Linked DNA regions of Thiocystis violascens DSM 198. The protein of the gene in region 2 interacts with the protein of the main gene of each other region in a pairwise test. Links are inferred from orthologs where the notes say so. Each region holds a gene or a part of one and is shown on either strand. Other genes may lie near its edges. The genes, in order: THIVI_RS03760 and grxD.

The links.
Region 1: the proteins of grxD (region 2) and THIVI_RS03760 interact in binary tests that used the Escherichia coli proteins (3 or more experiments, as listed by UniProt). The link is inferred for Thiocystis violascens DSM 198 from one-to-one orthologs.

The regions. Positions count from the first base shown.
Region 1 is NC_018012.1:827,462-842,984, forward strand. The notes cover bases 7,542-10,436. They hold THIVI_RS03760 (BolA family protein), read left to right. Parts: upstream 7,542-8,777; coding sequence 8,778-9,095; downstream 9,096-10,436. Other genes in these bases: THIVI_RS03750 (ankyrin repeat domain-containing protein), read left to right, coding at 7,542-7,822; THIVI_RS03755 (hypothetical protein), read left to right, coding at 7,912-8,781; THIVI_RS03765 (alanine/glycine:cation symporter family protein), read right to left, coding at 9,589-10,436. Also shown: THIVI_RS03705 (ABC transporter ATP-binding protein), read right to left, coding at 1-216; THIVI_RS03710 (efflux RND transporter periplasmic adaptor subunit), read right to left, coding at 213-1,499; THIVI_RS03715 (hypothetical protein), read right to left, coding at 1,701-2,009; CAF17-like 4Fe-4S cluster assembly/insertion protein YgfZ, read left to right, coding at 2,128-3,156; THIVI_RS03730 (transposase), read left to right, coding at 4,426-5,100; THIVI_RS22515 (hypothetical protein), read left to right, coding at 5,431-6,426; THIVI_RS03745 (hypothetical protein), read left to right, coding at 6,485-7,174; more of THIVI_RS03750, read left to right, coding at 7,238-7,541; more of THIVI_RS03765, read right to left, coding at 10,437-10,956; flagellar export chaperone FliS, read right to left, coding at 11,277-11,678; THIVI_RS03775 (flagellar protein FlaG), read right to left, coding at 11,743-12,027; flagellar filament capping protein FliD, read right to left, coding at 12,494-14,929; THIVI_RS03785 (flagellar protein FlaG), read right to left, coding at 14,969-15,466. UniProt on the Escherichia coli protein: Transcriptional regulator that plays an important role in general stress response. Has many effects on cell morphology, cell growth and cell division. Acts by regulating the transcription of many genes, including dacA (PBP-5), dacC (PBP-6), ampC and mreB.
Region 2 is NC_018012.1:2,025,862-2,041,303, reverse strand. The notes cover bases 6,657-9,470. They hold grxD (Grx4 family monothiol glutaredoxin), read left to right. Parts: upstream 6,657-7,802; coding sequence 7,803-8,138; downstream 8,139-9,470. Other genes in these bases: THIVI_RS09030 (ABC transporter substrate-binding protein), read left to right, coding at 9,174-9,470; rnt (ribonuclease T), read right to left, coding at 8,334-9,011; THIVI_RS09045 (N-acetylglutaminylglutamine amidotransferase), read left to right, coding at 6,657-7,743. Outside these bases: THIVI_RS09080 (alpha-2-macroglobulin family protein), read left to right, coding at 1-1,294; THIVI_RS09075 (PIN domain-containing protein), read right to left, coding at 1,426-1,731; THIVI_RS09070 (UPF0175 family protein), read right to left, coding at 1,721-1,972; THIVI_RS09065 (TIGR04211 family SH3 domain-containing protein), read right to left, coding at 2,018-2,695; argF (ornithine carbamoyltransferase), read right to left, coding at 2,812-3,738; THIVI_RS09055 (aspartate aminotransferase family protein), read right to left, coding at 3,768-4,946; THIVI_RS09050 (superoxide dismutase), read right to left, coding at 5,095-5,676; more of THIVI_RS09045, read left to right, coding at 5,968-6,656; more of THIVI_RS09030, read left to right, coding at 9,471-10,466; THIVI_RS09025 (ATP-binding protein), read left to right, coding at 10,463-13,018; THIVI_RS09020 (response regulator), read left to right, coding at 12,972-13,637; THIVI_RS09015 (IS5 family transposase), read left to right, coding at 13,686-14,795; THIVI_RS09010 (GGDEF domain-containing protein), read left to right, coding at 14,820-15,122; THIVI_RS09005 (TraB/GumN family protein), read left to right, coding at 15,204-15,442. UniProt on the Escherichia coli protein: Monothiol glutaredoxin involved in the biogenesis of iron-sulfur clusters.

The DNA.
Region 1 (15,523 bases), 1.2 Mb from region 2 along the record:
CGGAGTATCCAGGCAACCCAGAATATTCATGGCGGTGGATTTGCCGGAACCGCTCGGCCCCATCACGGCGACGAATTCGCCCTGACGAATGATGAGATCCACCCCGTCCAGCGCGCGCATCGCTGCCAGCCCGCTGCCATAGACCTTGGCGACCTGCCGGAACTCGATCAATGGCGCAGGATCGCCTGCGGTGGAGGTCGCGTCGGGCCGATTCACGATGCGCGTCCCGGACGCTCGACGTCCACCAGCACCGGAGTGCCTGGGTCCAGCGGGTCGCCAAGCACCTCCGTCATGACCCCGTCGGTGAGGCCAATCTTGAAGGTGATCGGGGCCGGCTCGCCATCGCGCAGAATCCAGACGCGCCCTTCCTTGCCGTTGCGCTGACCGATCTCGGTCTGCCGCTTGGATCTCGGCGGGCGTCTTGGCAGTAAGAGCCCGACCAGATTCGGACCGCTCTGTTCCGCCTTGGGCTGGGGCGGCGTGAAGCGCAGGGCCAGGTTGGGAACCAGCAGTAGACCCCGCTCCTCGCGCACCAGGATATCGGCGGTCGCCGTCATCCCCGGACGCAGCGACAGATCGGCGTTATCGACCGCCAGCAGGGCGGCGAAGGTCACCACGCCATTGACCGTCTCCGGCGCGAAGCGCACCTGAGTGATCGTCGCCGGGAAGGTCCGGTGCGGATAGGCGTCGACCGTGAAGGTCGCCGACTGACCCTCCGCGACCTGTCCCACATCCGCCTCGTCCACCGCCACCTTCAGTTCCATCTGCGTGAGATTTTCGGCCAGGGTAAAGAGCACCGGCGTTTGTAGCGAGGCGGCGACGGTCTGCCCCGGCTCGACCACGCGATTGAGCACGATGCCGTCGATGGGCGAGCGGATGATCGTCTTTTCCAGGGTTCGCCGATCGGCATCGAGTTGCGCCCGCGCCTGGTCGACCTTGGCACGGGCCACCGCCAGCGCGGCGCTCGCCCGCTCGGCCGCCGCGACCGCCGTGTCGAGTTCCTCCGGCGAGGCGAGACGCTTGGCGACCAGATCGCGCGTGCGCCCTAGTTTGTTGGCCGTCTCGTTGACCGTTGCCTGGGCCTCGTCGACCTGCGCCTTGGCCAATTCCAGCGCCGCCGCGGACTGACGCTCCTTCGCCTGCGATTGGTCCGGATCCAGCCGGGCCAGCACCTGTCCGCGCTTGACCCGAGCGTTGAAATCGACTTCCACGCTCTGGATGGTGCCCGACACCTCGGTGCCGACATCGACCTGGATCACCGGCTGCAACTGTCCGGTCGCCGTCACCTTGACGGTCAGATCGCCGCGTCGCACCTCTGCCGTTTTGAAACCGATCCGATCGCTTTTTTGGCTCCCCATCAGGAGCGTGCCGGCCAGGGTCAGTCCGAGTCCAGCCAGGGCGGCCAGCCAGAACCAACGGAAACGTCGGCCCGGCCGTCGTCCATCAAGGCCGATTCGTTCGGCGACCGTGGTGTCGTGGGAGTCTCCCTCTAGGGTCATGCGTATACTCCAAATGGATGCCAGACCACCGACCGTCAGGGTTCATGGCGGACTAGGACAGGCTATGCTCGAATCATGAAAAAATTGAGGATCCAAACCGCATCCAGCGGCCTGGAGAAGATTCAGAGGTCGGATCAAGCGGATCGCCGGCCCGCGAGACGTACCGCACGGCTCCACGATGACAGAAGACAAGGCGCGCGGTCACGCATAGTCATCGATACCAACGAAGGCGCGAAGATCCTCGCGGACCTGCACCCGTTGAGCGGATTCATACGCCAAGAGCGCGCGCCGCGTATGGGGATTGCCCGCCGCCAGTCGGATCGGATCGGCAGCGCGCAGACCGAGAGACATCGGCTCCGCCTGCTGAATATTCGGCACGGCACGAGGGGTCAAGGGCACCTGCGTCCGCGCCTGCGACGGAACGAAGGGGATCACCCGAGCATCCCTTTCCAGCCGCTGCTCCACGGGCAGCGGATAGGAGGACGGAATCAATAAACCGGGGATCTGCATCTATCACCATGTTTGGCGCCGATGGCCAGACGAAGGAATGGCGCAGCTTGAGTATCGTATGAAATGCGCCACCTTACCGACATCCGTTTCAGGCGCTAACCGTTCGAGGACTGACCGCATGACGAATCAATGGCGAGAATTTCTCACCGCACGCAATGCCTATCTCGAAGACGACGGCGGCATCCGCTTTCCCAAGGTCGCTGGTCCGAGGGACAGCCGGTTGTTCGACCTGTCGCATCTGGGGCTGATCGCGGTCCGCGGCGCGGACGCGGACGCCTTCCTGCAAGGCCAGTTGACCAACGACATTCGCGAAGTCTCCGCGACCCATACTCAGTTTAGCGGCTACTGTAGCCAAAAGGGGCGCCTCCTGGCGAGTTTTCGGGTCATGCGCATCGCCGATGCACTCTATCTTCAGACACCCGCCGAGCGGCTACCCGACGCACTCAAACGCTTGCGCATCTTCATTCTGCGCAGCAAGGTGACCCTGGAAGACGCGAGCGACGATCTGATTCGCATCGGTATCGCCAGCGCTCGCCTCGCGGATCTGCTCGCCGGTCAGGGTCTTATACTGCCGGAACGCGACAACGCTTGCGTCAGCAACGAGACGCTGTCCGTGATCCGACTCCCTGGGGCGATCCCGCGTTGCGAGATCCTCGGTCCATTCCCGGCCATCGGCCAACTTTGGGACGGACTCGCCAATCAAGCCCCGCCCGCCAACCGCCTCGACTGGACGCGGCTCGATATTCAGGCGGGAATTCCCAATGTCTACAACCGGACCGCCGAGGTCTTCATCCCGCAGATGATCAATCTGCAATTGATCGATGGCGTCAGCTTCCACAAGGGCTGCTATACCGGCCAGGAGGTGGTCGCGCGCATGCAGCATCTGGGCAAACTCAAACGCAGGATGTATCTCGCCGAGGTCGACGCGCCCGCGCCGCCGCAACCGGGCGAGGAACTCCACGCGTCCTCCAGTACCTCCCAGCAAGCCGCGGGTTGGGTGGTCGATGCCGCGCCCCTCGACGCTGGACGTCATGCGCTGCTCGCGGTTGTCGAGGTCAGCGCGGCCGAGGGCGGCGAGGTGCGACTTGGCGACCAGGGACCGGTACTGAGCCTGCAAGCGCCGCCCTATGGGTTTCCCGAATCCTGACGTCCGGCACGCACGGAAGTACTCGCCGCGATGCAAAAACGAACCGTCGCACCTCATCACCTATCACATTCTGGCAAACTGCCGCTCAGAGGGTGTAGACAAAAATAATTGAGCTGCTATTTGTATACCAGTCTACAACTGAGCTGGTGTGCGCTGATGTCGAAAGCTGGTCGTCCCCCCAAGATTCACGAGGCGGAGCAAGCGGTATTGCGTCAAATTGTCACGGATCGCCCGACCTCCACGCTGTCAGAGATTGCCCGGGAACTCGCGGCACGGACGGGAATCGAGGCTCATGAAGCAACGATTCGCAAGTCCTTGCGGGAGGCGGGCGTCACGCGCCTCCGGGGCGAGAGTGGTCTCGAGGCGCAAGCGCGCGCAACGCCGCGTCGGTATGGGTATACGGATGCGCATCGTCGCCACGACCCCGACCAAAGCTACCCAAGTTGTCTGACCGATGCGGAGTGGGACTTGGTCGCCGCTCTCTTTGAGATGCCGGGCGGGCGGGGTCAACCGCCCCGCGTGTCGCGCCGGAGCATCCTGGAGGCGTGTTGCTACGTGGTGCGCACGGGGTGCGCGTGGCGGATGCTGCCGCACGATTTCGCGCCTTGGCAGAATGTCTACAAGACGTTTCGCCGTTGGAGTGCGGCTGGGAAGTTTGAGCAGATGCATGATCGACTGCGGGGGCAATGGCGCGAACGCGAGGGGCGTGAGATCGCGCCGACGGCGGCGGTGCTGGATGCGCAATCGACCCGCGGCTCGCCGCAGGGTGGACCGAGCGGCTTTGATGCGGGCAAGCAGGTCAAGGGGCGCAAGCGCAGCCTGGTGGTCGATACCTTGGGGTTCGTGTTGGCGGTGAGCGTGGTCGCGGCCAATCTTCAGGACCGCGATGCCGCCTCGGGCGCCGTCGCTGACGCGGCCGCCAAGTACCCCCAGACTCAACACGCTGTTTGTCGATAGCGCCTACGCCGGTCAATTTGCCCAAACCACCGAGCAGGCCCACGCGATCCGCGTGGAAGTCGTGCGCCATCCAGCCAACAAAAGCGTTGGCTCCTGGCACGTGGACGGGGCGCCTGACCGAGTGGTGATCGCCAACGCCGACGGCTTCGTTCCGCTGCCGAAGCGCTGGGTTGTCGAGCGCACCCATGCGTGGAATGAGCGTGCCCGTCGATTGATCATGCATCATGACCGTCTGCCAGCGGTCTCCGAAACCTGGGTTTGGCTGGCGGAGGCGCGCATCCTGCTGCGGCGGTTGACCACAACGGTTTGATTTTGTCTACACCCTCTGAGGAAGGGGCGGCCAATCTCGGCTTCGCGGGCCAGCAGGTGGTGTTGGAGCCGCTCCTGGCCTGGCTGCCGTCCGGGGCGCGCGTGCTGCTATCGGCGGACCGGTTCTATCCGTCGGCGGGCCTGTTCGGGTGGCTCCAAGCCCGGGGCTGGAGCGACCGGCTGCGCCTGAAGAGCAACGTGCTAACGGATACCGGGCAGGGCGATGAGACGACGACGGGCGCGTTGGCACACGGGGTGACGGAACGTTACTTCACCGGTGTGCGCCTGTTTGCGCAGGGGGTGATCACGAACCTCGGGATCCTGCACGAGGATGGCCACCCCGAGCCGTGGATCATTGCCATGGACGCCGCCCCGACACGGGCAAGCGTGCTTGACGACGCTGCTCGCTGGGCCATCGAACCGATGTTCTCCGACGTCAAGGGCCGGGGCTTCGACTTGGAGGATTCGCAACTCCAGCATGCCGAGCGTTTGGAGCGACTGGTGCTCATCATGGCCTTGGCCATGTACTGGTGTGTTCGCGCCGGCCGAGACGAGGGGCTGAACGATCCGACACCACTCGAAAAAAAGTCCAGGCGCAGAACGACCCCGCGCATTGGAGCTTCAGGAAACTCTATCGTAGCCTGGTCTCGTGGTTCACGCGCGGCCTGCGCCGTCTGAAGCGGTGCCTTCAAAACGACCTCCCGTTGCCCGCTTTTCATGCCCGTGAGTAACTGATAGGTGATGAGCCGTCGCACCTCGAACCGCCGACGCTTGCGGCACTGTGTTAGCATTTCACGGGTAACCAAATTTTTGGCTCGACGCATAGGCTGCGTCGCTCGATCCGTTATTTGTGCGAGGGGCTTTTAGGTGAACGTGCGTTTTTTTGCCACAATCTGTTGTTTTGCGCTGATCGGTCCAGGATTCTCCGGGTGTGCGGTCAATCCACCCAGAGAGGCGGAGCCCGCCGTCGCGGCGGAACCAATAAATCTTGATCGTTTGCCGCAAATCATGCTGCCTGGCGCGATCCGCTCGGAGGTCAAATCGTTCGCGATGGGCGCGGCTCGCAGCAAGGGCTGGGGCATTGCCGAGTCATCGACCGACCGCCTGGTGGTCCATCGCCCGATCGACGCGACCGCATTGGCGACGGTCGCGTCCGGTGCCCCCGGTCCGGCGGTCGGCCCCGGCTCGCGGCTCGAAGTCACCTCGTATTTCATCGAGCAGTCCGGCGGGGTCAAGGTCGCGAGCAAGGCCGAGCTGGTGAACCCGACACCGCGCGAAAAGGGGCCGACACGCACCGATTACACGGAAAACTTCCGGGATTCGCTCACGCAATCCCTGACCTCCCTGCGGAACTCCTGGTCGGAAAATCGTGGCCGGATCGCCCGCGCCACCCCGCCGGCGGATGGCTGGGCGGATGCCTGGGGCAACCGGCCGACCGGCGCCGCCGCGAGCGCAAACCCGGCATCCGAGCCGGCAACCCGCGACAACGGCCAAACCGAGGCAATCCGAACCGTACAACCACAGCCACCGAAACAGCCCGCGCCGCCGGTCTACGCAGCGCAGCCCGCTCCGCAACCGGTCACGGAATCGAACCCCCAACCCAGCCAATGGATCGCCGAACGGCCAGCGCCTCTGCGTTCCGCTCCCGAACCGCGCTATCTCGCCGCAGGCGCGGCTCCGGTCGTGGATGCGACGACGAATGCCCCCGCTGCCACGTCCGCGACCAGCGCGCCCGCTGCCCCGAAGCCACCCAGCGCACCCCCGAACGCCATCCCTCGCCAGGACAACATGATGGCGCTCCCGAGCCGCTCGCCGGTCGCCGGCTCCGTCAGTTGGGCCGCCTACGCGGAACAGTACGCACGTCAACGCGGTTGTCAGGTGGGCGGACTGGGCACCGAACTCATCGAATCGCGCACGGATGGCGAAGTCCACAAGGTTCCCTGCGTCGGTAGCGACAGTTTCCTGGTCAAGTGCCAGAACGGAACCTGCCAGGGGCTGTTATAACCGCGACGGCGCGCTGGCCCATCCAGCGCGCCACTCGCTTCAACGTCAGTCATAAAGCGTGAACGGTTGGCATCTCAAGCTCTTGGCGACAGGGCTTCTGCTGTTGCACCTCGCCGACTCCCAGGCGCTGCAAAATCCCGCGGTCTTGCTCTTCGGAGCCACCTTGACGGACGCCCGCGCGTTCGCCGTCGAACACGCCTCGCGTCGGGGCTGGAGCATTCGGGAAGTGACCGCGAACGCGGCCCTGTTCGAGCAGGTTCTCGACGGCGAGGAAACGGACGCCATCCTGGTCGTCCAGCGTCTGCTCCGAATCCGCGCGGAATTTGCCGAGGAGTCGGATGGCGTTCGCGTCTCTCTGCGTGCCGAGGAGGTGGAATGGCCGGAGACGGATCGGGAGTGGATGGCGGATGTCACGGGGCGCTATGCCGACAACTTGGCGAACGCGCTGTCATCCTTGCGAGCCAAATGGGATGCCTGGCGCGGGAATTCCGCCAGCCTGCCCAACGCGCCGTCATCCCGCTTTCACGGCGGCGTTCCGCCTGATTCCAGCCGGATGGCAGCCGAACCGATCGGCACCTGGGCCTATGCCGCGGAACGCTACGCCCAGAGTCGCGGGTGCGAACTGACCGAACGGGCGACGCAACTGGAATCGAACGGCCAGGATTGGGAACGACACTGGGTCTTCTGCCGGGACGGCTCCCGGATCAGCGTGCGGTGCCGTTACGGAGACTGCACGACCGGTCCCTGAACCCCGCCATGCGTTGCGCATTCTCATTGGTCGTCGGCCCCAAGCCACGGAGAATACCCCAGCATGAAACTCACACACTCCATCGCTTTCGCCATCGCCCTGGCGGGCCTCGCCGCCTGCGGGCCGTCGGATTCATACAACGCGTCGGGCAGCGCCGGCGCGGCCCTGCTCGAGGTCGCCGAACAAGGCGATCTGAATGCCCTGGACCAACTGCTCGCGAAGCATCGTCAACCCGACGTTCGGGACAGTTGCGACTGGACACCGCTCATGAAGGCCGCGCTCTACGGACATACGCCGGTCGTCGCGCGCCTGCTCGATGCCGGCGCCAGCGTCGACGCCATGGACAAGGGCGGCTACACCGCCATGATGCTCGCGGCCTCGAACAATCACGCCGAGGCTCTGGATCTGCTCTTGAAGCGCGGCGCCATGGTCGACCATCAGGAGTCCACCGAGGGCTGGACCGCCCTGATCTGGGCCGCCAAACAGGGCCACGCCAGGAGCGTCGAGACCCTGCTGCGTCACCGCGCCGACCGCACGCTCAAGGACTTCAAGGGCAAGACCGCCCTGGATTGGGCCAGCGAGGGCGGATACGCCGAGGCGCTCAGTCTGCTTCAAGCGGCGGATCAAGCTCAGTCATCGGTCAGATAAGCGATTCGGGCTTGGAAAATCCTGAACCGCGACGCGGAAGACACGCAATCCTTCTTGGACCGGCGCCCTGTCCGCGCTAAGCTTCGCGAATGCCGAGTCTGCGCGAAAAACTGGCGGAACATGGATTCGAGTCCAACGACGACTACGAATTCCAGCTCAGTTGTCTTCTCGAAAGCCCCGCGCGCGGAGTGCGGACACTCAACATCGAAGGCGATGGCGAGCGCCGCAAAACGGCCTTTGCCAACGCACTGGCCCACGCGCTGGGCTATCCTCATATTCTCTACCACGATTTTACCGACGCGCATCCGCCGCTGCCGGAGGTGATCCTACCGCCAAGCCGCGATGAGCTGGGCCGCGAGGAGCCGCCGATCGACCCGCTGGATCAGATCGTCAGCGAGGCCTGCGCCCAGAGCGAGGGCGAACCGACGGTGCTGATTCTCGACCAACTGCAGGCGGCCGATTTCCGCGAACATATCCGCATCCATCGTTTGGTCCGTAACGCCTCCTGGACCGTCCTCGATGGCCGCTATTTCGCGAATCCGCGCCATCTGCTGCTGTTCCTGATCTCGGAAGAACCGCTCTATCACGCGCTGCAGAAAGAGAGTTTCCGGGTCTGGATCGGCCGACTGTCGGAACGTCAGGCGAGTTATCGTCCGAGCGATTTCGGCCTCGACGAAGCTGGCCAGTCACTCTTCGACGCACTCGCGGAGCTGTTTCGGGCGCTCGATAGCGCGCCGACCCGCAGCGAATTCACGCATCTCCTGCACGATCTGCAACTCCATGCGCGCACGGTCGAGCATCTGCGGCTGAGTCTCTATGGCCGGATCGAGGGGGTCGACCGCCGAGCGCTCACGGCCCCGTCACTGGCCGAACACCTGGCCAGGGTCATCGCCGCGGCCCAGGTTTTTTCGACCCACAAAGCCCCGCGAGGGGCGGATGATTCCGAGGCGACACCATGAATCGAAAACAACGCATCGAAGAAAAACTCAAGGCTGCTCTGAGCCCCATCCTGCACCTGGATCTCGTCGACGAAAGCTACATGCATGCGGTCCCGGCGGGAGCGGAATCGCATTTCAAGGTGCTGGTGGTCAGCGAGACATTTGAAAACATCCCGGTGATCGAGCGCCATCGGCAACTGAATCAACTCCTTGCCGACGAGCTTCAAGGCGGACTGCATGCGCTCACGCTCCATACCTGGACGCCGGAGGAATGGTATGCGAAAGGTGGAGCCCCCGAATCGCCCCCCTGCATGGGGGGCTCGAAAGCGCGTTAGACGAGTTTCGGGAAATCGCCTTAACGGTCGAACCGCAGCCGTTCGTAGCAAGGCACTCGGCGGCCTGCCTGAAGCCGTTCGTGGCGAGGCGCCCACCCTTCCTGAAGCCGTTCGTGGTGAGGCACTCGAACCATGAACGGCTTCACGCGCCGAGGCCCGGATTTCCCGTCCGTCCCATTCGACTGGGCTCATGACAGGCTTCGAGTGCCTCAGGACGAACGGGAAATCCTCCGAGCGTTTGACCGCCAGGTTATCCAACCGCCAAAATTCCTGACGCCCCCCGCCTGAAGCCGTTTGTGGCGAAGCACTCGCCCTTTCCTGAAGCCGTTCGTGGTGAGGCACCCACCCTATCCTGAAGCCGTTCGTGGTGAGGCACTCGAACCACGAACGGCTTCACGCTCCGAGGCTGCGGATGTCCCATTTTCTCCATGCTTCAGTTCCCTTCGGCTTGGCTCAGGGCAAGTCGCACAGGTAAACCCGCCTCAATCCGAGTTCAGGGCGGCGGCGTCTCGTCGACCAACGAGGGTTGCCGCTCGAAGTATTCCCGCGTCAGGCGAAAGACCACCGGACTGAGCAACAGCAGCGCGATCAGGTTCGGAATCGCCATCAGCGCATTGAGGGTATCGGCAACCAGCCAGATAAAATCCAACTGAAGCAGCGTGCCCACGGGAATCATGAGCACCCAGAGCAGACGGAACGGCGTGATGGCGCGCTCGCCGAACAGATACTCGGCGCACCGCTCGCCGTAGACACTCCAGCCAAGGATGGTGGTAAACGCAAACAGCACGAGCCCCAACGCCACGATGTAGGAACCGACCCCCGGAAGCGACTGCTCGAAGGCCGCGGTGGACAGCGCGGCACCAGTCAATCCCGAGGTCCAGGCGCCGGAGACCACGATCACCAACCCGGTGATGGTGCAGATAATGAGGGTGTCGATGAAGGTGCCGATCATGGCGACCGTCCCCTGCGCCACCGGATCGTCGGACTGGGCGGCGGAGTGAGCGATCGGCGCGCTACCGAGTCCGGCCTCGTTGGAGAAGATCCCGCGCGCCACGCCAAACTGAATGGCCGCGGCGACGCTGGCGCCGGCGAAACCGCCCGCGGCGGCCGTGGGCGAGAATGCCTGAATAAAGATCAGCTCCAGCGCGGGTCCGATCTGATCCAGATTGGTCGCCAGCACCACCAGCCCGCCGATCACATAGGTGACCGCCATGAAGGGCACCAGCGCCGCGGAGACCTCGCCGATGCGCCGGATTCCGCCGATCAGCACCAGCCCGGCAAACGCCGCCATCACGACCCCGCTGATCCAGAGCGGGACGCCAAAGGCGCTCTGCGCCGCGTGCGCCACCGAATTGGCCTGCACCGTGTTGCCGATACCAAAGCCGGCAAGCAGTCCGAACAGGGCAAAGGCGGTAGCCATCCAGAGCCATTTCCTGCCCAGTCCGAGCTTGATGTAATACATGGGGCCGCCGAGATGGTTGCCCTGCCCGTCCACCTCGCGGTAGTGCATCGCCAGGACGGCCTCGGCGTACTTGGTCGCCATGCCCACCAGCGCGGTGCACCACATCCAGAAGAGCGCGCCCGGACCGCCCAGAAAGATCGCCGTCGCCACCCCGGCGATGTTGCCGGTTCCGACCGTGGCCGACAGCACGGTCATGAGTGCCTGGAAAGGCGGGATATCGCCCTCCCCCTGTGCCACGCGGCCCCGCCAGAGCATGCGGAAACCGAACCCAAGTTTGGCGAGCGGCATGAAGCGCAGCCCGATCATCAAGAAAAAACCGGTGCCCAGAATCAGCACCAGCATTGGCGGTCCCCAGACGAAACCGTTCAACGCGCCCACCCACGCCGTGATCACTTCCACATCGATCCTCCAGGATTCAACAATGCCAATGAAACGCGCGTCACTATACAAGATAAAGAGCGATCGACGGCCAAGTCGCCCGCAAGCGGGCTCCTACGCACCTCGTAGGAGCCCGCTTGCGGGCGACGCCGATACCGGGGGAGGTTGTTTTTGGAATGTTTTGTGCGGGCGCCGCGACAGCGGTCGGGGTGAATCCCCCATCTCGCCTCAGTGCCCGTCTTCGAGCAGGAAAAACCTCGGTCCGGCCAGCGGCGGGAGACGTCGGGGGTAGCCCCCGCCGACGCCCGAACCGAGTCAACCCAACAGCCGAAACGCGCCCGTCAGGACGCGCGCCGCAACATCTCCGGGATCGCATCCCAGCCGGACTTGATCTCGCGTAGCAGGCGACTCACTTCATCCAGCGCATCCAGATCGTTACGCGCGTTCCCTTCCAGCAAACGTCGATTCATGTACTCGTAGAGCGCATCCAGTTTTTCCGACAAGTCCACCCCCTTGCCGTGGTCGAGCGAAGCGCGCAGACCGTCGATAATCGCGATCGCCTGGCTCACTTTTTCGCCCTTAACACGAATATTGCCCTGCTCCATCGCGCCCCGCGCCACGGCGATCCGCTCAAGCGCACCCTCGAACAACATTTGAATCAAGCGATGAGGGTTGGCGACGGACGCTTCCGCCATGTGCCCGGCCTGGCGATATTGATTCAATTCTCTGCGCATCGCGTACATGGTGTTCTTCACTCCCGACGAGTGGTTAAAGATAATCAATTGATCGACAAACAACTGGCGGCGGCTACGCCTTCTCGCTCAGACCGATCCCGCGCATGCCGCCGCCCTCGCGCACCTGCGCCATGAGCTTCAACGCCAGCTCGGACGGAATCTGGCGGATGACTTCCTTGCGATCGACATCCATGACGGTAATCACGACATGTCCGGTCTCGTCGTCCACGCTGAACTCCAGCGCGCGTTTCTGGTTCTGCAAAAAACCGTTGATCGACTCGACCGCCTGCTTCAGTTCGTTGGTGTCTGGTTGCGCCTGTCCTCGGCCGATCGTTTCCTCCCGCGCCGGGTTCCTCATTAGCGCAGGTTGTTCGGGCGCATTGGAAGACACTGGCGGCGGACTGGCAACCGACTGACCATCGGTGCGTTTCGCCTCCAGTTGCGCGGCCGAAGGCACTGTTTTGGCAGTCGCCCCGACTAGGGATGGAATCGTTTCAATCATGAGGACATCCTCATCATTCGCGGGCAAGCGACAACCAGGATCGAACCGGAAACATTCACCTTATCAAGTCGCTCCGCGATGACCAACCGATCTCGGCTCTTCCGATTCCCCGCCAGGGAGTTGGCGTGGCCGTGCTCCGCTCATGATGAAGGTAACGGCAGGCGAACGGGATTCTTGAGCCGGGGCATGTACGTTTGAATTCCGGAGCGACACCCGACCGCGCATCCTTGCGGAGATAGCTGAACGGTTAGCGGCAGGCCGCGTTCTTGGTGGGACGGTCGATGGGTTGCTCAGTCGCGCGACCCATCTTCCGCAATGGAGATCAACTTGACGATGCGGTAAAGGGCAATCGATCGACCAGACCCTCCAGTTGGCTACCGGTGCCCTGGAGACTGTTGACGATATTCTCCATCGCGGTGAACTGGGCGAGCAGACGGGCGGAGACGCCTTCCATGCGACGATCCAGTTTGGTCTTGTTCTCGTCGAGACCGTCGAGCTGAGTCTGGATGCCGTCCTCGCGGGTCTTGACGATGCCGGTGGAGCCGAGGAAGTTGTCTATCAGTTTGGACAGCTCGCCAGCGAAGCCGCGCGAGAAGCCGATCTCGAAGCCAGCCGTCCCGCTGGCCTCGCTCTGGGCCTTGGCCCCGGCGCTCACGCTCAGATTCAATCCATAGGCTTTAGAGTCGATGTCGGGCAAGAGCACGTTACCGGCGCCGAAACCGGCCACGCCGTCGATGCTGCCGGCCACGTCGACACCCCTGGTTCCGGTCATGGCCAGACCGATGCCCAATTTCGCCATGTCGTCGCCGGTCTCGGTAAAGGCCACCGCGGATGCCGCGCCGCCCGTGCGCGAAACGAAGCTGAAGGCGTTGGTCGCGGGATCGTAGGTAACATCCAGCCCGCCGACCGATGCCACATTGGCGTCGGCATTGATCTGCGTCTGGAGATCCGCGCGCAGGGTCTCGGCGTCCGTGTAGGTGCCGCTGAGCTGGAGCGCACCCGATGCCACCCCATTGACACTGAGCTTGAAGCTGTAATCCCCGGTCGCGGCATTCAGCGGCGTGGTAAAGGTCTCGGTTGCCGCATCGAAAGACTCCTGACTCACCGCATCCCCAACGATCCGCGCCTGCGTGAGCGCGATGCCCAACGCGCCCAGACTGGCGCCGGTCTCGGTGAACTTCACCTGAGAGATCGCGCCGTAGTCGCGCGAGGTGAAACTGAAGCTATCGGTCGTGTCGTCGTAGCCGACATCCAGCGCAATACCCGCCGCCTTCAGACTGGCATCGCCATTGATCCGTGATTGCAGATCGGCGCGCAGATCGTCGGCCGAATTGTAGGTTCCGTTCAGCTCGATCAGATTGGAGTTCGTCCCATCCACATTGATCTTAAAGCTGTAGGCCGCGCCGGCGGCGGTCAAGGGCGTGTCGAATTTATCCGTGCCCGCATTGAAACCGCCAACAGTGATCGGCGTGCCCTGGGTCTGTCCGTGCGTCGGATCGCGGTCGATCTTGACGGCATAGGTTCCGGCGGTCGCGCTCGCGGCAAAGGTGCCTTGATTGACCTTGACCGCGCTGTTGGCCGAGGTCGTCTTGCTCGCGAACAGTTCCCCGATCAAGTCGAAATTCTTCGCGAAGGCGTCGGTGAATTCGTCCTCGCTGATGCTGAGCGAGCCATCCCGCTCGGTGCGAATGCCGACATTGGTCAGCGCCGTGAAGCCGCTCGCGATGCCCGGCACGGCACCGCCGATCTGCTCGCGCAGACGGCTGATCGCGGTCCGCGCCGCACTGTCGCCGGCCAGATCGCCGCGCACCAGATTGTTATCGTCGTCGCGGGAATAGCCGATCAGCTTCTGGGTGGTTTCCTGAAAGGCGTTATAGGCCTCGACGAAGCCGCGCACCGCCTCCTCCGCCGAGCCCTTGTCCGCCGTGACCGAAAAGTTCAGGCTCTCGGTGGAGATCTTATTAATGGTGAAGGCGAACCCCTGGATGACATCGTCGATGGAGTTGCTCTCGCGCGTCACCGCGAGACCATTGATCTTCAGGCTGGCGTCCGCGCCCTGCTGGGTCTCGGCCACCTGGTCGAACTGCGACTCGTTGAAGGCAAAGGCGTTCAGGCTCGTATCGTCAACGCTGACGCGCAGGGCATTGGACACGCCCGAGGGCGCGGTCAGGGTGAGCTGATACTGGCCGTCGACCTTCAGCACCGCCGCCTGCACGCCCGCATTCTGTGCGTTGATCTTCGCGGCGATGCTGTCGAGCGAGTCCGTCGCCTCCACCTCGATCGAGAGCGCGGCACGCTCGGCGTTGGTGGCGAAGCCGGTCGGCTCATCGGATCCGTTGTAGGTCCACTCTCCGAAGCCGATCGTCAGATTCCCGGACTTGCCGAGCGCGCCATCGCGCTCGTCCTGGGCCTGGGTCGCCAATGAATGGGCGCTTGCCACCGCCAGCACGTCGATCTTATAACTGCCGGTCTGGGCGCCGGGCGACACGCTATCGGCGGTAATGGCATCGGAGGTGGGCACCGCGACCGAGCGGGCATTGAAGATGTCCGCCGTCCCCAGCGACCCCATCGCGGTCTTGAGCGTATCGAGCGCGCTCTTGAGCTGGCCGTAGCCGGAAATCTGCGCCTCCAGCTTCTTCTGGCGGGTATCGATAAGTTGTTGCTGGGGCGCGCGCTCCACTTCGGTCAGTTGGGAGACCAGCTTGGCGATATCGATCCCCGATCCGGCGCCGAGCGAGCCGATGATGTTGGTATCCATGACGATCGCCCTCTTGACTCTGAACCGGCGGCAATGCCGCTAAGCCTTCTTGTTAAAAATCAACCCCGCCAAGCCATCGACATACTGCGCGAACTGCAAGGTCTCCTCGCTTGGAATCTGACGGATCAACTCCTTGGTCTGCGCATCCGTCACCTTGATCACCAGGCGCCCGGAGTCATCGTCAAGCTGAAACGACAGGGCCTGCTTACCGTTTTGCATCATCTCGTTGATGCGATCCACCGCCCGGGCGATCTGTTCGACCGAACCCGCTTGGTCTCTGTTGAGCGGATTGGCGTCGCCCGGACCCGTCGACGCTCGTTCGGCGGTCGCACTGGTCTGCGCCGCCGCCGTCGTTGCTGCTGCCTGATTGATTGGCGGCGTCGTTGCCTGGCTCGTGTCGCGTTGCGCGACCCGCGACGGCGTTGCAGCCGTCGACATTGGGCTGATCGCCGCGACATTGAAAGAATCACTGGCCATGATCTTGAATCCCTGGTTCGGCTGCTTTGGTATCGGATGGGCAGGGCGCGGCGTGCCCATCCCGCAAACCTCGGAGTGGGCAGGATGGGTTTCGCTAGCGCTCTACCCATCCTACTT
Region 2 (15,442 bases):
CGACGGCCCCGCGACTTCGCCCAAGGTCAAGGAACGGATCCAGTCGGCCATCGCCGAGATTCTGACCAATCAGGGTAGCAACGGCAGTTTCGGGCTGTGGGGGAGCGGGGGCGGCGACGACGGCTGGCTCGATGCCTATGTCACCGATTTCCTGACCCGCGCTCGCGAACAGGGTTATCCGGTGCCGGATGCCGCCTTCGACATGGCGCTCGACAATCTGCGCAATCGTCTTGCGTATGCTTCGGACTTCAGCCAAGGCGGCGAAGAGATTGCCTACGCGCTCTATGTGCTGGCCCGCAATGGCCGCGCCGCGATCGGCGATCTGCGGTATTACGCCGACACCAAGCTCGACGCCTTCGCAACGCCCATGGCCAAGGCCCAGTTAGGCGCGGGGCTCGCGCTCTACGGGGACCGCCCGCGCGCCGCGACGGTCTTTCGCAACGCCCTGGGGATGCTCTCGACGGACGGGGACGCGGGTGGCTGGCGGGCCGATTTCGGTTCGGATCTGCGCGATGGCGCGGCCCTGCTGACCCTGGCCGTCGAAACGGAAACCGCCGCGGTGGATGCGCGCGCGCTGGCCCGGCGTCTCCAGGATCAGTGGTCCGCCGCTGACCATGCCAGCACCCAGGACAGCGCCTGGCTCCTGCTCGCCGCGCATGCCTTGACGTCGGGCGCGGATCAGCCGGAGTTGATGCTCGGCGGCGAACCCGTGAAGGGCGGGCTCTACCGTCGCTGGGATGTGGCGGATCTCGTGGCCCAGCCGCCGATCGTCGGGAATCGCGGCAGCGCGCCGCTGGAGGCGCTGGTCACGGTCACCGGCGTTCCGCTGACTCCAGAACCGGCGGGCGGTAATGGCTATCGGATCGAACGCGCCTATTACGATTTGGAGGGGCGGCGGATCCAGCCCTCCGGGATCGTCCAGGGCGGACGCCTGATCGCCGTGATCACGGTGACGGCCGATACGCCGCGTCAGGCGCGCCTGATCGTCAACGATCCGCTGCCAGCCGGTTTCGAGATCGATAACCCGAACCTCATCAAGGCCGGCGACATCGCCGACATCCCCTGGCTGGGTCTGGAGGAAGAAGCGGCGCACACCGCGTTCAGAGCCGACCGTTTCATCGCCGCCATTGATCGGAAGCCTGACGCGCGGCCCCAGTTCCAGCTTGCCTACCGTCTACGAGCCGTCTCGCCCGGACTCTTCGCCCATCCGGCGGCGACGGTGGAGGACATGTACCGTCCGCGTCAACGGGCCTGGACGGAGACAGGGACGGTGGAAGTGCGCGGGGTGGAGTAGGGGCGGTTGGCGGCTGTCAGTTGCGGGCGGTTTTCGGGAAAAATGTTCTCGTGATAAAGCCTGCTCGCAGCCCGCCGCCGTTAAGGCCAGACGCTTCAGAACGGTAATGAGCGCGTCGCCGCCAATGTCGCTCATTCGCCGGCCTGGTCTTTCAGAATCCGCAGAACGTCTTCGGATAACCACAGCCCCGACTGCCGGAGCTTCGCGATCCCCTCGCTGACGGAGGCCAGCAACCCGCGACGTTTCGCGAGGATGGGCCAGGATTGTTTGCCCAGTTCGCGCGCCGCCCGGTCTTCCCGTTCGTCGACCGTCACTTCCTGCCAGACGGCTTCGGGCACGACGATCTGTGTGAACAGGCGCGGCAACAACTCGGCCTGACCGCTGCGGAATAACGTGATCAACGGCGAGGCGTTGATGACGACGGCCTCAATCCGCATCGCGCAGTTCCTCGGCGACGTCGTCAGCGGTGTATTGGAACGGACTCACCTGGTAGCGCGAGAGCGCGTCAATAAAGCCCGCCCGCGTCAGGCCCGCAATCTCAGCGGCGCGGCCTTGGGAAAACCGACCGAGTTCATACCATTTGACGGCGGCGGCGATGCGCATTTCCTGCGCAAATTCACGGGGGGCTTGATGCAAGGTGGCAAAGGCCGATTCGGGCATGTCAAAGGTCAGTTGCATCACGTCGATCTCCAGGGCACAGGAACCAGCAGCAAATCGGTTTTCTCAAAAACTTCCCCACGAACTCTTGCGTCGGCGGAATTTTAGATGCGGCAGCAATAGGCCGAGCAGAACCCCACCAAATAGCACGGCAGCGCCGAGCATGAACCAGCGCTGTTTGATCTGATTCCTGGCTTCCGTTTGCTCCTGCATGAGTTCCTCGCGTTCGCGGGTGAGTTCGCTCGCCTGAATCCGGAGCCGATCCCGTTCGTTGGTGATTTCAAGCACATTCGCCGAGGCATGACGAATGGTGGCGAGTTCCTGCTCCAGTTGCTGCTTGGCCTGCTTGAGCGCCTGGGCGTCCTCGATGAGGATTGCATGTTCGGATTGGAGCTTGGAGAGTTTCGCGGCGAGCGCGTCCGGCGCCTGCTTCAGTTCGGCGAGTTGAGTTTGCAGGTTGGCAATTTGCGCACGCGCGGCAGGCTCTTTCTGAAGCTGACTGATGAGTACATAACCGAGTTTGCCGTCCTCGGTACGGACGCGGGCATACTCCGTGGTTTGATTGACGCTCAACACGTCGAGCGGCGTTCCGCTCTCCAGCATGCGGATGATCTTGTAACGCGTGCTTTCGCCCGCGCGCATGGTGATCTGAAGCTGATCCGTCACATACTGGGTTTCCGCCTGGGCAGGGGCGGTGCTCAGCGCGCCGACAACAATGAGCATGAAGAGCGGAAAGCGTCCCACGAGGTATCCTCCGAGGCGTAACGGTTGGCCTGCACCCGACAAAGGGAGAGAGGCTGAAGTCGTTGATCGTGTGTCATAACAAATGCAGTCCCTCGCGGGAACGAATCCGGCGTTTGTCACGCGGCGACCGTCAGCAGGAACTCCAGCAACGCCTTCTGGGCGTGAAGGCGGTTTTCCGCCTCGTCCCAGACCACGGATCGAGGACCGTCGATGACGGAGGCCGCGACTTCCTCGCCCCGGTGGGCGGGGAGACAGTGCATGAAAAGCGCATCCCCGGCCGCGCGCGCCATGACGGCGTCGGTGACCTGAAAGGGGGCGAACAGGGTTTGACGCCGCGCCTGCTCTTCCTCCTGGCCCATGCTGGCCCAGACATCGGTCGCGACCAGATGGGCGCCGTCAGCGGCCTCCTCGGGGTCGCGGACGAGGGTGCAGCGATCGCTGGCGGCGGCAAGGAGCGCCGCGTCCGGCTCGAAGCCCTCGGGACAGGCGATGCGCAACTCGAAATCGAACAACCGTGCGGCCTCCAGGAAGGAGTTGCACATATTGTTGCCATCACCGATCCAGGCAACGCGCCGACCGCGGATGTCGCCGCGAGACTCCTGATAGGTCTGCATGTCCGCCAGCAGTTGGCACGGGTGGAGACGGTCGCTCAGGCCATTGATGACGGGTACGCTGGAGTAAGCCGCAAAGCGTTCCAGCGTCTCCTGAGAGAAGGTGCGGATCATCACGGCGTCGACCATTCGCGAGAGCACGCGGGCGCTGTCTTCGATAGGTTCGCCCCGGCCGAGCTGGGTATCGCGGGGCGACAGAAAGAGCGCATGTCCGCCGAGCTGGACCATGCCGGTCTCGAAGGAGACACGGGTCCGGGTCGACGACTTTTCAAAGATCATCGCGAGCGTGCGGTACGGCAGGGGGCGGTAGTCCTGACCCGCTTTGAGCATCCGTTTGAGTTCGATGGCGCGGGCAATCAGGGCGCGGGCCTCGACATCGCTCAGGTCGAGCAGGCTCAGAAAGTGCCGGCAATGGGTTCGATGGGCATCCATGGAATCGCGTCTCTCCGACGAAGTCGTTCTCAGGCGTTGCCCAGAAAGCCTTCGATCAGGTGGGTCAGTTCGCGCACGAGTTGGTCGGCCTCGGGCTGCTCCAGAATCAACGGGGGCAGCAGTCGGATCACGCGCTCGGCGGTGACGTTAATGAGAAGACCGGCGGCGAGCGCCAGAGGCACCAGTTCGGCACAGGGGCGGTCCAGCTCGATGCCGATCATCAGGCCGCGCCCCCGAATCTCGGAGACGCCGTTGACGTGTCTCAGCGATTCGCGAAAGGCATTGAGCAGATACGCTCCCTGACGGGCCGCGTTCTCGACGAGGTTGGCCGCGTCGATGGTCTGCAGCACGGCGCGCCCGACCCGGCAGGCGAGCGGATTGCCGCCGAAGGTCGAGCCATGCGAACCGGGCGTCAGCACCTCGGCCGCCGCGCCGCGCGCGAGACAGGCGCCGATCGGGACGCCGTTGCCGAGTCCCTTGGCGAGCGTGATGACATCCGGGATGGCGGCGACGTGCTCATGGGCGAAAAACCGTCCGGTCCGCCCCATGCCGGTCTGGATCTCGTCGAAAATCAGGAGCCAGCCCTCGCGGTCGCAGAGGTCGCGCAGACGTGGCAGATAGTCGTCGGCGGGGAGACGGATGCCGCCCTCGCCCTGGATGGGCTCGACCAGGATGGCGACGATGTTCGGACGGTTCTCGGCGGCGATCTCGACCGCGTCGAGATCGTCGTAGGGGACACGCACGAAGCCTTGTACCAGTGGCTCGAAACCGGCCTGGACCTTGCGATTGCCGGTGGCCGAGAGGGTCGCCAGGGTGCGTCCGTGAAAACTCCCCTCGGTGACCAGGATCGCCGGGTTTTCCACACCGCGCCGGTGCGCGTGCAGTCGCGCGAGCTTGATCGCGGCCTCGTTGGCCTCGGCCCCGGAATTCGCGAAAAATACCCGGTCCATGCCGGCCCGTTCGGTCAGCATGGCCCCGAGACGTTCCTGCTCGGCGATGCCGTAGAGATTCGAGGTGTGGATCAGTTGGCCGGCCTGCTCGCAGAGTGCGTCGCGCACGGCGGGATGGGCGTGCCCGAGTCCGCACACGGCGATCCCCGAGAGCGCGTCCAGATAGCGTTTGCCATCGGTATCCCAGAGCCAGACGCCGTCACCTCGCGCAAAGGTGACAGGCAGGCGCTTGTAGGTGGCCATCAAGGGTTCGCTCATGGCGTCGGGGCCCGGAGTCATCGATCATCAATAAAACAAAAAAGGCGGTTCCTCCGCGAGGGAAACCGCCTTTGTCGTGAAGGCGAAGCTGTGGAATATAACGTGAAAGTCGCGCTCGATACAAGAATCGAGCGCGTCGTGCGCCCGCTTAGCCGGCGTAATTGTCGGCGACGAACGACCAGTTGATTTTATCCCAAATGCTTTCAAGGTATTTGGGGCGCGCGTTACGATAGTCGATGTAATAGGCGTGCTCCCAGACATCGACGGTCAGCAGCGCGGTCTTGCCCGAGGTCATGGGGGTGCCGGCATTGGAAGTGTTGAAGATCTCGATGGAGCCGTCGGCGTTCTTGACCAGCCAGGTCCAGCCCGAGCCGAAATTGGTGGCGGCGGATTGCGCGAACTGCTTTTTGAATTCGTCGAACGAACCGAACTTGGCGGTGATCGCCTCGCCTAGCGCGCCGGTCGGTGCGCCGCCGCCGGTCGGGCTCAGACAGTTCCAGTAAAAGGTGTGGTTCCAGACCTGTGCGGCGTTGTTGAACATGCCGCCGGAGGATTTCAGGATGATGTCGGTGAGGCTCAGGTCCGCGAACTCGGTGCCCGCGATCAGATTGTTCAGATTGGTGACATAGGTCTGATGATGTTTGCCGTAGTGATATTCGATGGTTTCGGCCGAGATGACAGGTTCGAGCGCGTTCTGAGCATAGGGCAATGCGGGTAATTCGTGGGCCATGGTGCGATGCTCCAGTCGAGTTTGCCAGTGAAGTGGATCTTGTGCGGTGAAACATAGGCCCGCATCCTGACAACTCAAGCCGCGTTAAACCGCGTTCGGCAGGATATTTGTTGGTTCTTGGATTTGGGTCGGCCTTGTCCGCATCGGGATGCGTCGGCGTCGACACGGTTTAAGTCTTTCATTTATGATGATTTAAACGGCGTTTCGCTGATCGCCGCGAGTGAGTGCGAGGCTGAAATTTCGCACAAACATGCGGATGTACTCTGGGCGCCGTTGAACGAGGGCGATGCGATGTGCGGTATCTGTGGAGAATTACGCTTCGACGGCATGCCGGCCAGCCTGGAGTCGATTCAGTCGATGATGGCCGAACTGGCCCGGCGCGGTCCGGATCACGGCGGCAGTTACAGCGACGGGGCGCTGGCCTTCGGTCATCGCCGACTGGCCATCATCGACCTCTCGGTGCGCTCCAATCAGCCCATGGTGGATGCGGAACTGGGGCTGGCGCTGGTTTTCAACGGAACCATCTATAACTATCGCGCGCTCCGGCGCGAGCTTCAGGATCAGGGTTATCGCTTCTTCTCCGAGGGCGACAGCGAGGTCATCCTCAAAGCCTGGCATGCCTGGGGTACCGGCTGCGTCGAGCGGCTGCACGGCATGTTCGCCTTCGCGGTCTGGGACGCCAACCAGCGGGTGCTGTTTCTGGCGCGTGATCGCTTCGGGATCAAGCCGCTGTATTGGTCCGAGCAGGGTCGCGCACTGCGATTCGCCTCCCATCCGCAGGCATTGCTGGCTGCGGGCGGGGTCGAGACGGCCATCGATCCGGTGGCACTGCACAACCTTTTTACGCTACACGCCGTGGTGCCGGCGCCGCGCACCATCCTCAAGGGGGTGCGCAAGCTCGCTCCCGGTCACTGGCTGCGCCTGGACGCCAGCGGCGGCCGCACCGAGCAGGCGTACTGGCATTTGTCGGCGACCCGCCCCGAGCGCCCGCCGAGCGAGTCCGAATGGCTGGAGTCGATCCACGCCGCGCTGCGTCACGCGGTCAAGATTCGCAGCGAGGTGGCGGATGTGCCGGTGGGCGTGCTGCTGTCCGGCGGTCTGGACTCCAGTCTGCTGGTCGCGTTGCTGGCGGAGGCGGGCGTGTCGGATCTGCGAACCTTCTCGGTCGGCTTCGAGGATACGCCGGAGGAGGCGGGCAGCGAGTTCCAGTATTCGGATCTGGTCGTAGAACGCTACGGCACCCGCCACCGCAAGTTTCTGGTCCCGAACGATCAGGTGCTGCGGCGCCTGCCGGAGGCTATCGACGCCATGGCCGAGCCGATGTTCGGTCAGGATGCGGTGGCCTTTTATCTGCTCGCCGAACAGGTCGCGCGCGAGATCAAGGTGGTGCAGTCAGGACAGGGCGCCGACGAGGTCTTTGGCGGTTATTTCTGGTATCCGCGCATGCGCGACGAGACCGGGGGGAGTCGGCTGGAGCGTTTCGCCAGGCACTATTTCGACCGTGACCACGCCGAATATCGGCGCCTGGTCACGGATGACTATGCCGGCGCGGATCACACCTCCGCTCTGATCGCCGAGCGGCTGGACGCGCCGGACGCCGACGAATTCATGGATGCGGTGCTGCGGCTCGATGTCACCACGCTGATCGTCGATGACCCAGTCAAACGGGTCGACAACATGACCATGGCCTGGGGGCTGGAGGCGCGGGTACCTTTCCTCGACCACCAACTGGTCGAACTTGCTGCCCGCTGTCCGCCAGAGCTGAAACTGCGCGAGGGCGGCAAGTATCCGCTCAAGGCGCTGGCGCGCGGTCTGCTGCCGGACGCCGTAATCGACCGGCCCAAGGGCTATTTCCCGATGCCGGCGCTCAAATATGTGCGCGGACCCTTTCTGGAGCTGATGCGCGATGCGCTCACTTCGCGTGCCAGCCGCGAGCGCGGTCTCTACCGACCAGCCTATCTCGATCAACTGTTGGACGCGCCGGATCTGCATCACACCCGCATCCAGGGCAACAAACTCTGGCATCTGGCTCTGCTGGAGCTGTGGTTGCAGCGGCATCTGGCTTGAAATGCCGACGCGCGCCCCGAGCTTCATTGATTATTGTCAATTTTCAACGAGGCGAAGAGATGGATGTATTGGAGCGCATCGGCGAGCAGGTGAAAGGCAACGCAGTCGTGATCTACATGAAGGGCACTCCGCAGTTTCCGCAGTGCGGGTTTTCCATGCGGGCCGCCGCGGCATTGCAGGAGTGCGGCCTCCCCTTTGCCTATGTCAACGTCCTGCAGGATCCCGAGATTTTCGAGAACCTGCCGCGCTATGCCGATTGGCCGACCTTTCCGCAGATCTATATCGACGGCGAACTGGTTGGCGGGTGCGACATCACCCTTGAATTGCATGCCAGCGGGGAACTCAAAACCTTGATGGAGCAGGCGGTCGCCAAGACAGAGGAGGCTGGCGGTTAGGGATTTGTTGAAAACGATCTATCTACGGAGAGGCAGTCAATGGACAGGATTCACAGGATTTTCCAAGATTGACAGGATTAAAAAAACTATCGCTTCTATCCTGTTAATCCTGCGAAATCGTGTTCATCATGTCCATTCGCTGCCTCTCGATGGGTAAGACGGCTTCCGGAAATCGCCTGACCTGACCAGACCAGGTCAGCCTTCTTTCGACATCAAGGTCAAGACATCCGGGCTGTTCTCCCAGAAACGCACGGGATCGAGATCGTGCCAGCGGTTGACGATCATGCAGAAGAGGCGCGCGGTCTGTTCGGCGTCATAGATGGCCGAATGCGCCTCGCTGTTCTGCCAGTACAGCCCGGCCGCCCGCGCGGCCTTGGCCAGCACCGTCTGACCGAACATCAGCCCCCCCAGCGTCACCGTATCGAAGACGCTGAAGGCGTGGAAGGGGTTGCGCTTGAAGCCGGTGCGCTCCACCGCCGCCTTCACGAAACCCAGGTCGAAATGGGCATTGTGTCCCACCAGGATGGCGCGATTGCAGCCGGTCGATTTGACGGCCTTGCGAATCGGCGTGAGGACGCGGGTGAGCGCGTCCTGTTCCGAGATGGCGTCACGGAAGGGGTGGTCCGGATCGATGCGATTGAACGCCAGCGCCCGCGGGTCGATCTCCGAGCCCACGAACGGCAGGACATGACAGGCGATCGGGGCCGAAGGCTCCAGCCGTCCGTCCGGTTTCATGCGGATAATGACCGCCGCGATTTCAAGCAGGGCATGACGCTGGGCGTCGAAGCCCGCCGTCTCCACGTCGACGACCACCGGCAGAAAGCCACGAAAGCGCTGCGCGATACCATCTGGAATCTGTTCTTCATCATTCATGGCGACAGCATAAGTGGCCGCGCGGCGAATGCCAAACATTGACTGCGTCCACGACCAGTATCAACCTCTCTTGAAACGGCTTTACACGCACCATGCGCGAGATCGAGCCATGTCTTGATTTCTGTCATTCCCAACCGACCAAGGAAGCGGGAGTGTATGGGCATGACTGAGCAAGACGATCGCTGTCCGCCTGTCTCCCACCGGCGCCGCCGGCTTTGCGCGGCCCTGGGCGCGTTCGCCTGCGGCGCCGGAGCCCTGCCGGCGGCGCCAGCCGTCCACACCAGGGGGCGCGTCAAACTGCGGGTGCTCGGCACCCACGTCACCCTGCGCGAGCAGATTCGCCAGCGTGCCGAGCAGGATCTCGGGATCGAGCTGATCTTCATGCCGGGCGGCAACGCCGAGGTGCTGTATCAAGGGGGCGCCCGCCCGGACAGCTTCGATCTCTACGAGCAGTGGTCCAACAGCATCAGGATTCTCTGGAGCGCCCGCTCGATCCAGCCCATTGACACCCGCCGTATCGCCCTCTGGAGCGAGGTCAACGACCTGACCAAGACCGGACGCCTGACCCCGGAGGCTCCGCTCGGTCAGGGCGACGCCCCTTACCGGCTGATCAATGTCCAGCCGGATGGCGGCCTGGGCGCGACGCCGAGCGAGCGCATCAGCTTCCTGCCCTATGTCCATAATGTCGATGCCTTCGGTTACGACACCCGCGTCGTCCCGCGCGGGGTCGCCTACGAAACCGAAAGCTGGGGCTGGCTGCTCGATCCGCGCTGGCACGGACAGGTCGCGCTGGTGAACGACCCTACCATCGGCCTGTTCGACGCCGCCCTGGCGGTCCAGGCGCGCGGGCTCATGACCTTTGCCAACATCGGCGACATCAGTAAGCCCGAACTGGACCAACTCTTCGACATCCTCATTCAATGCAAGCTGGACGGTCATTTCAGCGGCTTCTGGAGCGAGGTGCCGGAGTCCGTGGGGATGATGCGCGACGGCCGGGCGGCGCTCGCCAGCATGTTCTCGCCGGCGGTCGCCGCGCTCAACGAGGGCGGCATCCCCGCGGTTTATGCCGCGCCGCGCGAAGGTTACCGCGCCTGGCATGGGGTCATGTGTCTGTCGGCAAACACCCGCGGGCGCGAACTGGACGCGGCCTATGACTACATGAACTGGTGGCTGTCGGGCTGGGCCGGTGCCTTCGTCGCGCGTCAGGGCTATTACATCTCCGTCCCCGAGCGCGCGCGCCCCCTGCTGTCGCCCGCCGAGTGGGATTACTGGTACGAGGGCAAGCCGGCCGCCGAGGATCTGTGCGGCCCCGATGGCGAGCTTGCGGTGCGCGCCGGCACCCGGCGCAATGGCGGCTCCTACTGGCAACGCTTCGGCCATGTCGCGGTCTGGAATTCGGTCATGGACAGCTACGATTACAGCCTGCCGCGCTGGCACGAGTTGCTGCTCGCATGATCCGCGCGCTTCTCGCCCCGCTGAATCGATTATGCATCGGACCGCGGATCACGATCGGCTTCGCGGTGGTGCTGACCGTGCTCGTGGTTCTGACGCTCATCGGCAACCTTGCGTTGCGCCGTGCGAGTGTCGAGTTCGATCGCCTGGCGCTCTATCAGGGACAGACCAATCGCATCCTCGACATCGAGCGGCGCGCGATCGATCTCCAAAGGCGCGTGCTCGCCTACACCTATTCGGGGTATGGCGGCATCGTGGCGCGCGTGCGGGTCTCGATCCGCGAACTGCGGGTGCAAATCGAAATGGCAAAACTGGGGACGCGCGACCCCGAGCAGGCGCGTCTGTTACAGCGGATGTCCGAGGTCTTTCGACTCTATGGAGACAACTTCGAGTCGACGGTGATCGAGCGCGGCCAGCGCGACCGCGCGCTCCATCACGATTTCCAACCGCTCGGCCAGCGAATTGGCGAAAGGCTCGTCGAACTGCGCCAGGAGACTGCCCATTCCGGTGCCTATGACCTCGCCGCGCGGATTGGCTCCGCGCGGGAAAATATATTGCTTGCCCACCAGCACGCGCTGGAGTTCGAGAACGCCCCTGACTCGTCGCTGGCGCGCGCGGCCCACGCGAGCATCGATGCCCTTGAGCGCGAGCTCGCGGCGGCGCGCGACCAGCCGGGGTATGCCGCCGTCAGCGAGCGCCTGGGGGAGATCGCGACCCTGACGCGGGATTACCGCGCGGCCCTGTCGGGGTTTCTGCAAGCGACGCGCGCCTATCTGCATCTGGTCTATGTGGTTCTGGCCGGCGAAGCGGGCGAACTCGCGCAATTGGCCGACTTGCTGAAGACGCTCAACCTGACGCGGCAAACCGAGCTTCGCGCGCGGATGTTGCGCGAGAATCGCTTTATTCAACATGTGACCCTGTCGATTTCCTCGCTAGCGGTCTTTCTGACGATCCTGCTCGCCTGGCGCATCGGTCGCGGCATCACGCAGCCCCTGATGGCCATGACCCGCACCCTGACCGACCTGACGCAGGGACGTCTCGACGCCGAGATTCCCTATCGCGAGCGTACCGACGAGATCGGCGCCATGGCCCAGGCCGCCAACGTCTTTCGCGAGGAAGTCGCCAAGAAGGAGCGCGCCGAGGCCGCCAACCGGGCCAAGAGCCTGTTCCTGGCCCACATGTCCCATGAACTGCGCACTCCCTTGAACGCCATCCTGGGCTTTTCGCAACTCATGGCGCGCATGCCCGACACGCCGCCCGACCAGCAACGCTATCTGACGATCATCAACAACAGCGGCAGTCATCTGCTGGCCATGATCAACGACATCCTGGATATGAGCAAGATCGAGGCGGGGCAGTTGGAATCCGATTTCCAGCCCGTCGACCTGTGGCGGCTGCTCGACGAGATCGATTCGCTGTTCGGGCTGCGTGCCGCTCATCAGGGCATTGCCTTCGTCCTCGACCGCGGCCCCAACCTCCCTCGCGCGATCGGCACCGACCCCGGCAAGCTGCGTCAAGTCTTGATCAACCTGATCGGCAACGCCTTCAAGTTCACCGAGCGGGGCGAGGTGCGGATGCGGGTCGGCATCCAGGAAGCCGAATCGAAGGGGCTGCGTCTGATCGTCGAGATCGCGGATAGCGGGTGCGGCATCCCACCCGATCAACTCTCGTCCATCTTCGCGCCTTTCGTTCAGGCCGGGACGCGCGGTCAGGAAGGCACCGGGCTCGGCCTGGCGATCTGCCAGCGCTTTGTCGAGCTGCTCGGCGGCGAGATTCAGGTCGAGAGCGAACCGGGCCATGGCTCCCGGTTTCGTTTCTGGCTCCCGGTCGAGACCGCCGCGGACAGCGAGGCGCCGCCCTTGGACGAGCCGCGTCAGGCGTTGGAGCTGGAGCTGGAACCGGATCAACCCGCGTATCGCCTCCTGAGCGTCGAGGACAATCCCGACAATCGTCTGTTGCTCGCGACCATCCTCAAGCCGCTCGGACTGGAACTGCGCGAGGCCACGAACGGCGCGGAGGGCGTGCAACGCTTCGAGACCTGGCGCCCGCACCTGATCTGGATGGATATCCGCATGCCGGTCATGGACGGGCGCGAGGCGACCCGCCGGATTCGCGCCCTGCCGGGCGGCGATTCCTGTAAGATTATCGCCATCACGGCGAGTACCTTCGTCGAGGAACGTGCCCAGATCCTGGCCAACGGATTCGACGATTTTCTGAGCAAGCCCTATCGCGACACGGATATCCATCGGCTGCTCGGGCGCCATCTGGGTCTGCGCTTCCGCGCCGGGGAACGCCCGCCAGCCCCATTGGCCGCCTCGGCGACGATGCCCGAGGTACCGGAGGGGCTGATGTCGGTCATGCGGGACGCCGTGATCCTTGGCGACTCGGAGCGAATCGAGACGCTGCTCCAGGAACTTGACGAGAGACATCCCCAGGTTGCGGCCCTGCTCCGGGAGTGGGTTGCCGACTACCAATACGAACGTATCCTGCGCTGGCTCGAGGACGACGATGGACGCCGCACCGACCGCACCGCCGACCATCCTGGTGGTCGATGACACTCCGGGGAATCTCGATCTGCTGGGACGCATCCTCACCGACGCCGGCTACCGGGTCCGTCAGCTTCCGTGCGGCGAACTGGCGCTGACGTCGGCGCGGACCGCCCCGCCGGATTTGATCCTGCTCGATATCCGTATGCCCGGCCTGGACGGGTTCGAGGTGTGCCAACGGCTGAAGGAGGAAGCGATCACCGCCGAGATCCCGATCCTCTTCATCAGCGCGCTTCAGGACGCCGGCGACAAGGTTCGGGCGTTCGCGGCCGGGGGGCTGGACTACATCACGAAGCCTTTCCAGACCGAGGAGGTGCTGGCGCGGGTCGCCACCCACCTGCGGCTCAGCGCGCTGCAACGTCGTCTTGAACTGCAAAACCGAGAACTGGAGCGCCTGGCCACCACCGATCCGCTGACCGGCATCCTCAATCGCCGCAGTTTTACCGACTATGGTCTCCACTACCTCGCCCATGCCAACCGTTATGGTCGCCCCTTCGGACTCATCATGTTCGATATCGACAAATTCAAGGCGGTCAACGATTGTCACGGACATGGGGTCGGCGACAAAGTGCTGGTGGTCGTCACCGAGCGTATCCGCGCCTGTCTTAGAGGGTGTAGACAAAAATAATTGAGCTGCTATTTGTATACCAGTCTACAACTGAGCTGGTGTGCGCTGATGTCGAAAGCTGGTCGTCCCCCCAAGATTCACGAGGCGGAGCAAGCGGTATTGCGTCAAATTGTCACGGATCGCCCGACCTCCACGCTGTCAGAGATTGCCCGGGAACTCGCGGCACGGACGGGAATCGAGGCTCATGAAGCAACGATTCGCAAGTCCTTGCGGGAGGCGGGCGTCACGCGCCTCCGGGGCGAGAGTGGTCTCGAGGCGCAAGCGCGCGCAACGCCGCGTCGGTATGGGTATACGGATGCGCATCGTCGCCACGACCCCGACCAAAGCTACCCAAGTTGTCTGACCGATGCGGAGTGGGACTTGGTCGCCGCTCTCTTTGAGATGCCGGGCGGGCGGGGTCAACCGCCCCGCGTGTCGCGCCGGAGCATCCTGGAGGCGTGTTGCTACGTGGTGCGCACGGGGTGCGCGTGGCGGATGCTGCCGCACGATTTCGCGCCTTGGCAGAATGTCTACAAGACGTTTCGCCGTTGGAGTGCGGCTGGGAAGTTTGAGCAGATGCATGATCGACTGCGGGGGCAATGGCGCGAACGCGAGGGGCGTGAGATCGCGCCGACGGCGGCGGTGCTGGATGCGCAATCGACCCGCGGCTCGCCGCAGGGTGGACCGAGCGGCTTTGATGCGGGCAAGCAGGTCAAGGGGCGCAAGCGCAGCCTGGTGGTCGATACCTTGGGGTTCGTGTTGGCGGTGAGCGTGGTCGCGGCCAATCTTCAGGACCGCGATGCCGCCTCGGGCGCCGTCGCTGACGCGGCCGCCAAGTACCCCCAGATCAACACGCTGTTTGTCGATAGCGCCTACGCCGGTCAATTTGCCCAAACCACCGAGCAGACCCACGCGATCCGCGTGGAAGTCGTGCGCCATCCAGCCAACAAAAGCGTTGGCTCCTGGCACGTGGACGGGGCGCCTGACCGAGTGGTGATCGCCAACGCCGACGGCTTCGTTCCGCTGCCGAAGCGCTGGGTTGTCGAGCGCACCCATGCGTGGAATGAGCGTGCCCGTCGATTGATCATGCATCATGACCGTCTGCCAGCGGTCTCCGAAACCTGGGTTTGGCTGGCGGAGGCGCGCATCCTGCTGCGGCGGTTGACCACAACGGTTTGATTTTGTCTACACCCTCTTAGGGATGTGGACCTATTCGCGCGCTGGGGCGGCGAGGAGTTTATCGTCCTGGCCCCGGAGACGTCCCTGACGAGCGCCATCCGTCTGTCCGAGCGCCTGCGTCAGTCGGTTTCCGCCGCGCCCATCGATCCCGTGGGCACCGTCACCGCGAGCTTCGGGGTCGCCAGTGGGGAAGAACGTGAGACCTTCGAGGGGCTGATCCGGCGGGCCGACGACGCACTCTATGCCGCCAAGGAGGCCGGGCGCGATCAGGTGTTCCCGTCGCCTGAAAGCGCCCTGGATCAAGCGGCGAACGCTCATGAGAGGTGAAATCGATGAACGTCGCGGGGTGATGGTGTCAGTTTTGATCGCCGGTTTTTTCGAGTGGCAACGCTAGGGGACCATGCTGCATTGGGCAATCTCCGCAGACTGGCGGGACGCCGGCCGTGGTTTGTCTGGGGCATCGCCCTCTGGGCACTCCTGCTCGGCGGTCCGGCGGCGGGGGAGGCTGGGCGCGCGACGCACGGACTGCTTTACCGGGTCGATGCGCCGACGGCGGCGGCTCCCAGCTTTGTATTCGGGACGATTCACAGCGAGGATGCCCGGGTGACCGAGCTTCCCGCGTCGGTGCGCTCGGCATTCGATGGCTG